2 regions of the Actinomyces bouchesdurhonensis genome follow, and region 2 is predicted to be linked to the other one. Evidence: riboswitches for the same ligand, from Rfam matches in the RefSeq annotation. Region 2 holds a riboswitch; the other holds the start of a gene.

Region 1 (4,957 bases), on a different contig from region 2:
GGGAGCCGAGACCCGCCTGGCGCTCCGCCGCCTCAACGACGTTCGTGACCAGCAGCGCACGCGTCATCGGGCCAACTCCACCCGGGTTCGGGCTGAGCCAGCTGGCAACCTGATCGACACCGTCGGCGACATCGCCCTTCAGACGAGCCTTACCGTCGGCGTCCTTCACACGACTCACGCCCACGTCCAGGACAACCGCGCCGGGAGCCACCATGTCGGGAGTGATGATTCCAGCTGAACCCGCTGCTGCGACGATCACGTCCGCCCGGCGCACGTGATCAGCCAGGTTCCTGGTACCCGTGTGGCACACGTCAACCGTCGCGTTCACTTCCTTGCGCATGAGGAGCAGACCGATCGACCGGCCAACCGTCACGCCACGCCCGATGACGCACACGTTCCTGCCGGCCAAGTCGATCCCGTGACGTTCCACCAGCTCGATGACCGCGCGCGGCGTACAGGGCAGCGGCGAGTCGATCGGACCAGAGCCACGCAACACGAGGCGCCCCAGATTCATCGGGTGTAGCCCGTCAGCGTCCTTCGCTGGGTCGATACGCTCGAGGACCGCGTTCGCATCGATGCCCCGCGGAAGCGGCAATTGAACGATGTAGCCCGTGCACGCCGGATCCGCGTTGAGCTGATCGATCGCGGCCTCCACCTGTTCCTGCGTAGCGTCGGCAGGCAGGTCCACGCGGATCGACTGTGCACCAATCTCAGCGCAGTCACGATGCTTGCCCGCGACGTATGCGACAGACCCAGGGTCCTCTCCCACCAGGATTGTGCCGAGGCCTGGGACAGCCCCGACCTCGCGCAGCCTGTTGACGCGTTCCTTGAGCTCCGCCTTAATCGCCGACGCGGTCGCGGTCCCATCCAGGACCCCCGCGGGCCCCGCCCAGGGGGCCCTCACTGCTCGAGCCCCGCATACAGAGGATGCTTGTCCGTCAGCCTCTTGACGCGTGCGCGCAGGGCATCCACCTCAACGTTGCCACCGGACGCGCCCTGCGTGAGCGTCGTGCCGATAATGTCCGCGACTTCGGCGAAGTCTTCAGCATCGAAGCCGCGCGTCGCGAGGGCCGGCGTGCCGATACGCAGACCCGAGGTGACGACCGGCGGGCGGGGATCGAAGGGGACCGCGTTGCGGTTAACCGTAATGCCCACTTCATGCAGCAGATCCTCCGCCTGCTTGCCGTTGAGTTCAGACTCAACCAGGTCGACGAGCACCAGGTGCACGTCCGTACCACCGGTGACCAGCTTAATACCTGCCTTCTTCGCATCGTCAGCTCCGAGGCGCTCCGCCAGGATCTGTGCGCCCTCGAGGGTGCGGCGCTGACGGTCCTTGAACTCTTCAGTCTGCGCGACCTTCATGGCGATCGCCTTGGCTGCAACCACGTGCATGAGAGGGCCACCCTGCTGGCCGGGGAACACGGCGCTGTTGAGCTTCTTACCCCATCGCTCGCCACGCGACGACAAGATCATGCCGGAACGAGGTCCGCCCAGGGTCTTGTGAACCGTCGTCGTCACAACGTCGGCGTAGGGCACCGGGTTCGGATGCAGGCCGGCTGCCACAAGTCCCGCGAAGTGCGCCATGTCCACCCACAGGGCAGCGTCGACCTCGTCAGCAATGTCCCGGAAGGCCTGGAAGTCGAGGTGACGAGGGTACGCGGACCAGCCGGCGATGATGACGCGGGGACGCTCAGCGAGAGCCGCTTCACGAACCTTTTCAGGCTCGATGCGCATCGTCTCGCGGTCTACCTCGTAAGCGACCGCCTTGTAGTGCTTACCCGAGAAGTTCAAGCGCATGCCGTGAGTGAGGTGGCCTCCGTGAGCCAACGACAGGCCGAGGATCGGATCGCCAACGTTAGCCATCGCCATGAGCGCTGCCGCATTTGCTTGAGCACCGGCGTGAGGCTGGACGTTGACGTAGTCGCCACCAAACACCTGCTTGGCGCGTTCGATCGCGAGGGACTCTGCGACGTCCACAAACTCGCAGCCCCCGTAGTAGCGGCGCCCCGGGTAGCCCTCAGCGTACTTGTTAGTCAGAACAGACCCCTGCGCCTGAAGGACAGCGCGCGGAACGAAGTTTTCCGAGGCGATCATTTCGAGAGTCTCGCGCTGGCGGCCCAGTTCAGCATCCAGCACCGCCTGAATCTCAGGGTCGAGCTGCGCCAGCGTCATGTCGTTGAGGGAATCCATCGGGTTCTCCTGTTGATCATTCGAGTGTGATAACAGCAACTTCTAGCCCAGGCGGGCGGCTATCGATGCCAACGCGTCGCTCCCCGGTGGTGGCCCACCTCAAATCGCCAGTCACGACACGCTATCAAGTCTATCTCGCAGCCGTGAGCTGCGCATTCTTCCATCGTGTCAGGATGCTACCATTTGGTCACCATGCGACCGTGAGGCGTCAGCAACAAGTATCTGGTGCACGAAATCACAGCCCATTTTCGCTTGTACTTAACCCTTTGGTTAGCAACTAAGTTAACCGTATGGATAGACTAGGGTTAACACCTAACGGTGACTGAGTCGAGATCGGGTCGTTTACCCAGTAAATGTCCCAATCTAGAGGGGAACACTCCTCTAACCGACCTACAGTATTTGAGTTTGAGGAAGTAGAAGGAAGAGGCACAGATGACAACTTTGACGAAGCCAAGTGCGCGCGCCGCCTCGACGGCTCTGGCATACGAGCACGCGTCCGATTTAGCCGCATCCGCCGACAGCGCTATCAAGCGCATGTGCGATGTTATCGCCTCACTTCTCGGCATTATCATGCTGATTCCGGTGTGGATTATCGTCGCTCTAGCGGTGCGCCTGAGCGACGGCGGTCCCGCATTCTTCACACAGAAGCGAGTGGGCCTCGACGGTACGACTTTTACCATGTTTAAGTTCCGCACCATGCGCGTTGATGCCGAAGCCATGAAGGCCTCTCTCATGGAGGCCAATGAGGCCGATGCCAGCGCAGGAAATTCGATCATGTTTAAAATGGCGAACGACCCGCGCGTAACGCGAATCGGCGCCTTCCTCCGCAAGACCTCGATCGACGAACTACCCCAGCTTTTCAACGTTCTCCGGGGCGACATGTCGCTCGTCGGGCCGCGCCCGCCGCTGCCCAGCGAAGTTGCACAGTACGAGCCTCGCGTCATGGGCAAGTTCGCCGTCCGCCCGGGCATCACCGGCCTCTGGCAAATTTCGGGGCGCTCCAACCTCTCCTGGGATGAGACGGTCCACCTGGACCTGTCCTACGCCCAGCACCGCTCCCTCACGCTTGATGCGTGGATCATGCTGCAGACAGTCCCTGCTCTGCTGCGTCACGAGGGAGCCTACTGACCCTTTCTGCGTGTGTGTGACGGGGTGTGGCCCGAGCCTTTCGGCTCGGGCCACACCCTTAACTATGCTCTACAGACCCAGCACAACCAGTGTCCTGCAGCGTTTCACACCCCACCATCGAAAGACGGCTTATCCCCTTTCGACGACCGTGACAAAACCTAAATAACGGTTACCGTAAATCTCAAAGGGGGCTTGCTTCTGAGACGAACCACCCGCGCCACCCCCACTCCAGACTCCAGTGCGGCTCCAGCGTCCATCTGCCAATACAAGAAGAATCATGGTCGCACGCGTCATAATACCTGACCACCATGGACACCGAACCGACGATACCCAGCACCTTCCAGATACCAAGGATGCCGACGCAAGTCGTCGCCAGCATCACCGATACGGTCGTTAGACAGACCGCTTCGCGTCCAACGAACTCACCCCGTCAAAAGCTGCTGCTGGTTAGGACACAACAACGGCAGTCGCAGCAGCTCACAGCTGGGGCTTGTCGTATCCCGAGAGCGCGGCTAGGAGTCTCGAGCGGTGCGCCACTGACACGTGAACCCGCTCCTTAGAGCGCTAACCCGCTATCGCGCGCGTTAACACCCAAATGCGACCGCAGACCGCCCCGCCAACGCTCACGACAGAAGACCCCCGCGCGGATTAGCGGCTATGTGCCACATAGCTAGTCCCGGTACGCCATAGCACGTTCAAGAACGACAGAGCGGGTGTAATCCTCTGGAAGGACTCCCTTCGCTCCGTCGTCGCGTTCGAGATCCACGCGACGATTCGCCGATCATCCTACAGACGGGTGCGCGGGCCGAACCCTCATCGAGTTCAGCCCGCGCACCCCAGCCTCACTTAGCGCGAATTACTCACACCTTGGAAGCACCCTGCGAGACGACGAGACCGAGCTCGTCGAAACTGCCCATCGCTTCAAGCCGACGAATCAGCTGCGGCCAGTGCGCGATGAAGTCCAAGGCCTCGATGGTGTAACGCTTCGTCAGGCGCTTGGGTTCATGCGCAATGCGCCAGGCCCAGCCAAGCCGAGCATTGTGTACCCAGTCGGGGAAGTAGTCCTCGGCGGCTTTCGCATACTGGTCTATCCAACCACCCGCCACGCACACTGACACATCCGGTACTTGCTCCAGCACCCATGCAGCGACGACATCCTGGAGACCAGCCCCGAGTCCGACAATCGCCAGACGCGGATGGAAGTCCGTCAGGATCGACGGGTTAGCCTTCAGTCGACGCAGCCCGTCGTATCCGTCGATGTGTTGAACGTTAAAGCGGCTCAGCCGCTGTGCGACGGCCTGGCCGGCCTCCACGGTCGTACCGATCACGGTGATCCGAGTGCCGTCCTCGAGGCGATCGAAGACGTAAGGCAACACGAGGTCCGTGGACGTACGGGCAACGTTGTACCCAGCGGCGCGTAGACGCATCTGAAGGAACGTGCCATCGAACCCGATGGTGCTCATACGTGACAGGGCTGGAAAGTCCGCGTGAAGAAGCGACCAGTGATTGAGCCATGACGTGGCGTGCCCGGGGGTGAGCAGGCGCGTCGCCATCGCTTCAAAGACGGGGTCGGCCACGGATACGTTCTCGGAGCGAGACTTGTCAGTCATGACTATCACCTCAGCAAGCTTGCTTTGAG
Region 2 (4,957 bases):
GTCAGGTACATCGTGATGCCCGCGGCGTTCGCAGCGTCAATCGACTCCTGGTCACGCACGGAACCACCGGGCTGGACGACCGCCTTCACGCCCGCGTCGATGAGCACCTGCAGACCATCGGCGAAGGGGAAGAACGCATCCGACGCGGCGACCGCACCGATGGAACGCTGCTCAGGAGCCTCGGCCACAACCTCGGAGGCGCGAGCGCCACCCGCGCTGTCCACGTTGGAGGCCGCCGCGTCACCCGTCGAGCGCGAACCCAGCGTATTCGCGCGCTCGACCGCCAGCTTGCACGAGTCCACGCGGTTCACCTGGCCCATGCCCACGCCCACCGAGGCGCCGTCCTTGACCAGCAGGATCGCGTTCGAGCGCACCGCGCGCACCGTGCGCCACGCGAACTCCAGATCCGCCAGCGTCGCCTCGTCGGCGGGAGCGCCGGCCGCAAGCGTCCATTTCTCCGGGGAATCGCCGGGCGCGTCAATATCGTCGCGCTCCTGGACCAACAGGCCGCCGCTGATCTGCTTGAACTCGTACGAGCCGCGAGCCGGGGGCTCAACCTGCAGGACGCGCAGGTTCTTCTTCGCGCTCAGCACCTCGAGCGCGCCCTCCTCGTAATCGGGCGCCAGCACGACCTCGGTGAAGATCGGGACGATCTGGCGGGCCAGCTCCACGCTCACCGGACGGTTCACGGCGATCACGCCGCCGAACGCCGACACCGGGTCGCAGGCGTGCGCGAGGCGGTGCGCCTCGGCCACGTCGTCCGCCACCGCAATGCCGCAGGGGTTCGCGTGCTTGATGATCGCCACGCACGGACGCTCGTGATCGTAGGCGGCGCGCAGGGCCGCATCGCCGTCCGTGTAGTTGTTGTAGCTCATGGCCTTGCCATGCAGCTGGCGCGCGTTCGCGATACCCGGCGCCAAGGCCTCGTCGTCGGCCCCCTCATCCTCGAAGGACTCGTCGATCTCGCGGTACACGGCCGCGCCCTGATGCGGGTTCTCGCCGTAGCGCAGCGACTCCACGCGCTCGAACGCGTCAGCCACAAACACGGGCATGCCGAAGGCCTGCCCCTCCTCGGGAGCCTCCACCACGTAGTCTTCCTCGGCCTGGTAGCCCAGAGACTCCAAGAACGCGGCATCGGAAGCATCCAAATGAGACTCGGCGGCCTCGTCAAGGGTCTCGCGCACATCCCCACAATCCAGCTGATCGGCAAACCATCCGGCGATCGCCAGATCGTAAGTCGCCGTATGCGCGAAAGCCTCGGCCGCCAGCTCGCGGCGCTGCTCAAGAGTGAACCCCTCCCCCGCCACAGCCCCCGCCACATCCGCGTAACGCTCCGGGGAGGTCACGACCGCGACCGACGGGTGATTCTTCGCGGCCGCGCGCACCATGGACGGGCCACCGATGTCAATCTGCTCGACGCACTCATCGAAAGAAGCACCCGACGCAACCGTGTCCTGGAACGGGTACAGGTTGCACACGACCAGGTCGAACGCCTTGATACCCAGCTGCGCGATCTGCTCGCGATGCGCAGCCTTACGCTGATCGGCCAGAATACCGGAATGAATAAAGGGATGCAGAGTCTTCACACGCCCCTCCAACACCTCCGGGAAACCAGTCACGTCCTCAACCGGGGTCACAGCCACGCCAGCAGCGGCAATACGCGCGGCCGTCGAACCCGTGGAGACAATCTCCACGCCGGCCTCGCCCAGCGCACGCGCCAGTTCCTCCAGCCCCGTCTTGTCATACACAGAAAACAGGGCCCGCTTAATCGGGCGCACGTCAATGGGTTCTAGATTGTCCAAGGAGACGGACATAGTTCCTCCAGGTCGAGAGCCAAACCCCGGCGCCCAGGCGGGCGACGCCACGCGGGACATGCAGCCGCTCCCCGGTGGTAATCCACCCTCGCCAGTCACGGCACCTCCAGTTTAGTTCAGGCCACAGCCCACGTCAGCCGCCCGCAGGGGTCGACCGCGTCACGATCACCCCCCAACGCGGCACGCCTCACGCACCACCCTGGTCCCGATCGCCCGCCAGTGCCTCGCCTGACTCCTTCACGCCCTCGCCCACGCCCCCCTGCGCGGATTCGGCGCCCAACCCCACCGGCTCCTCCCCAGCCTCGGCGCCCGCGGTTGTGTCCCCCGTCGCCGCGGGCGCGGAAGCCTCAGCCCAAGCCTCGTCCGCGCCAGACGCGGAGTCACGCTCCTCCCGATCAATCAACGAGGCCGTGGCAGCCTCACGAGACAAACGCTCCGCGCGACGCCGCCGCAAAGCCTCCCCCTCACTGCGCACGCGGCCAGCACCCTGCCCCACGAGCGCACGCGTCGTCGGATGCGTCGCCAACGCCACCAACGTCGCCGGCAACGCAACCTCCAAGCACAACGCCAACGTCACCCACCCGACACGTGGACCCATCGACGCCAGACGCACCGAACCCAGACTCATCGTCGCACTCCACATCCACAGCGCAACCACCAAAGCGAACACACACGAAGCCAACACCCCCTGCGCGCACTGATGCAGCACATGCGAACGCCGGAAAACACGCGACGACACCACACCAAGCACCACGCCAAGCGCAACCGGAACCAACAGCACCCAGTTACCAGGCGCCGTCTGCGCAACCGCACCCAACAGCGGAATCGGCGGAATCGGGCCAGGACCAACCACCGTCGGCGAATGCAACGAATCCGTCGCCGTCATAAAGCCCACGCCCGACCACCAAGCCGCAGCCCACGCCATCACAGTGGGCGCAAAACACACCTGCACGCCAACAATAAACGCACTATCCACCCCAGACGACGCCCCCAACAGCTCCTGAATGCCACCCATCCGATCCCAACCGGCCACAAGCGCGACCACAGCCGCCACCGACGACGCCACGACCGTCGCCGCCGCAAACAGGCCACCCATTTTAAAACCGCCGGAAATCCAATGCTGCATCGCGGGCGCATCACTGTCACGCGAAAAACTGGAAGCGATAAACCAAAGAGAACCGACCAAAGGGATAAGAACCGCGCCAACCGTACCCGTCCACCACTGAGAATGCGAGCCAGAAGCACCCGAGAGAAACCACGACGTGAACAGGAAACCCGGAACCGCAAAAAGCGCGGACGAGCGAGGAAAACCCGCCGTCGTTCGCAACAGTAAACGCAGGAGAACAACGAGGAACACACCAACCAGGGTGGGAATTGCCCGATAGTGCACTCCCTGGACCACCGAAGTACCACCCACAACAGCGACCCACAGGTCACCGCCCAAACCAAGCGCGTCGCGCGGAGTCGTGTCATTCATCCACGTGTTCGAACGCAGCGACAGGTAGGCAAGCATCGTCAGAACCGTGGTCAACGCCCAGCCCGCAAAAGCCGCCTCCAGACCGGCCAAGACACCACGCGCCCATCCCTTGGGGACAGCAACGCGAATAGTCGCACGGTCCGCCACGTACGTGGTCGTTGTCCGCCGAGGACTCGGTACTTCTCTGATACGCTCGCTCACAAGCCCATAGTGACAGAATCAGCCCGGGGCCGCGACACTGCGCGCCGACCCCGAGCCGATTAGAGCTGTGACGTTATCGAGAGAGAATCTCGCGCGCAATCTGCGCCGTCTGCGAGGGAGTGCGACCCACGCGCACGCCCACGGCCTCGAGCGCCTCCGCCTTCGCCGCCGCCGTACCCGACGAACCCGACACAATCGCGCCCGCATGCCCCATCGTCTTACCCTCCGGAGCGGTGAATCCCGCAATGTAAGCGACGACAGGCTTCGTCATATTCTCCTGAATCCACGCGGCCGCGCGCTCCTCAGCATCACCGCCAATCTCACCAATCATGACGACAAGATCAGTGTCCGGATCAGCCTCAAAAGCAGCAAGCGCATCAATGTGGGTAGTGCCCACAACCGGGTCACCACCAATACCCAAGCACGTCGTGAAACCAAAGTCGCGCAGCTCGTACATGAGCTGGTACGTCAACGTGCCCGACTTCGAGACCAGACCCAAGCGGCCCGGGCCCGTAATGTCCGCTGGGGTGATACCCAGGTTCGCCTGCCCGGGCGAGATGATGCCGGGGCAGTTCGGGCCGATCAGGCGCACTCCCGCCGCGAGCGCACGCTCGACGACGATCGTGGAATCGTGCACGGGGATGCCCTCGGTGATAAGGACAATCGTCTCGATGCCCGCCTCGATGGCTTCCAGGGCGGCGCCCTTCGCAAAGGCCGGGGGCACAAAGATGACAGACGCGTTCGCGCCGGTGGCCTCACGAGCCTCGGCGACCGTACCGAAGACAGGGATCTCGACCTGGCCATCGGTGATCCGACCGGCGCCGGGGCCGTAGCCCTGCACGTCGAAAGTCACGGTCGTGCCCGCCTTACGGGGATTCGTGCCGCCCACGATGGTCGTGCCGGCGCTAAGCATACGCTGGGTATGCTTGCGCCCCTCGGCACCGGTCATACCCTGGACGATGACCCGGGTGTCAGCGTTGACGAAGATAGTCATGAGTGTTCTCCTGCGATTCTCGGGTCGTTACTTCGACGGCGCCTGGGCTGCGAGCTTAGCCGCGAGTCGGGCCGCCCCATCCATCGTTTCTTCCAAGTGGACGAGGGGGTGGGCAGCCTGCTCAAGAATCGCGCGCCCCTCCTCAACCTTATTTCCGTCGAGACGCACGACCAGCTGCTTCGAAGCCGCGTCGCCCAGCGTCTCGAGCGCGCCGACAATACCGCGGGCGACCTGGTCGCAGGCGGTGATGCCTCCAAAAACGTTGACAAACACGGAACGCACCTGCTCGTCTCCGAGGATAATACCCAGTCCCTTCGCCATGACCTCAGCCGAGGCGCCGCCGCCGATGTCCAGGAAGTTAGCGGGCTTCATGCCACCAAACTCCTCGCCAGCCATCGCGACCACGTCGAGCGTCGACATGACCAGGCCCGCCCCGTTACCAATGATGCCGACCTGGCCCTCCAGGCGCAC

What was found. A riboswitch is a leader RNA that binds a small molecule or an ion and turns the genes downstream of it on or off. The one in region 2 is predicted to bind ZMP and ZTP.
Region 1: linked by a shared signal. The riboswitch ahead of glyA (serine hydroxymethyltransferase) and the one ahead of purH (bifunctional phosphoribosylaminoimidazolecarboxamide formyltransferase/IMP cyclohydrolase) in region 2 are both predicted to bind ZMP and ZTP.

What each region holds. Positions count from the first base shown of each region.
Region 1 covers NZ_CAUTSL010000031.1:20,234-25,190, reverse strand. The annotation lists gene RYL44_RS06545 (bifunctional methylenetetrahydrofolate dehydrogenase/methenyltetrahydrofolate cyclohydrolase) at 1-904, opposite strand, end outside; gene glyA (serine hydroxymethyltransferase) at 901-2,190, opposite strand; ZMP/ZTP riboswitch at 2,229-2,315, opposite strand; gene RYL44_RS06535 (sugar transferase) at 2,623-3,318, shown strand; gene RYL44_RS06530 (WecB/TagA/CpsF family glycosyltransferase) at 4,179-4,928, opposite strand; gene RYL44_RS06525 (fibrinogen-like YCDxxxxGGGW domain-containing protein) at 4,934-4,957, opposite strand, start outside.
Region 2 covers NZ_CAUTSL010000006.1:60,237-65,193, reverse strand. The annotation lists gene purH (bifunctional phosphoribosylaminoimidazolecarboxamide formyltransferase/IMP cyclohydrolase) at 1-1,814, opposite strand, end outside; ZMP/ZTP riboswitch at 1,839-1,923, opposite strand; gene RYL44_RS02110 (cell division protein PerM) at 2,002-3,492, opposite strand; gene sucD (succinate--CoA ligase subunit alpha) at 3,566-4,486, opposite strand; gene sucC (ADP-forming succinate--CoA ligase subunit beta) at 4,514-4,957, opposite strand, start outside.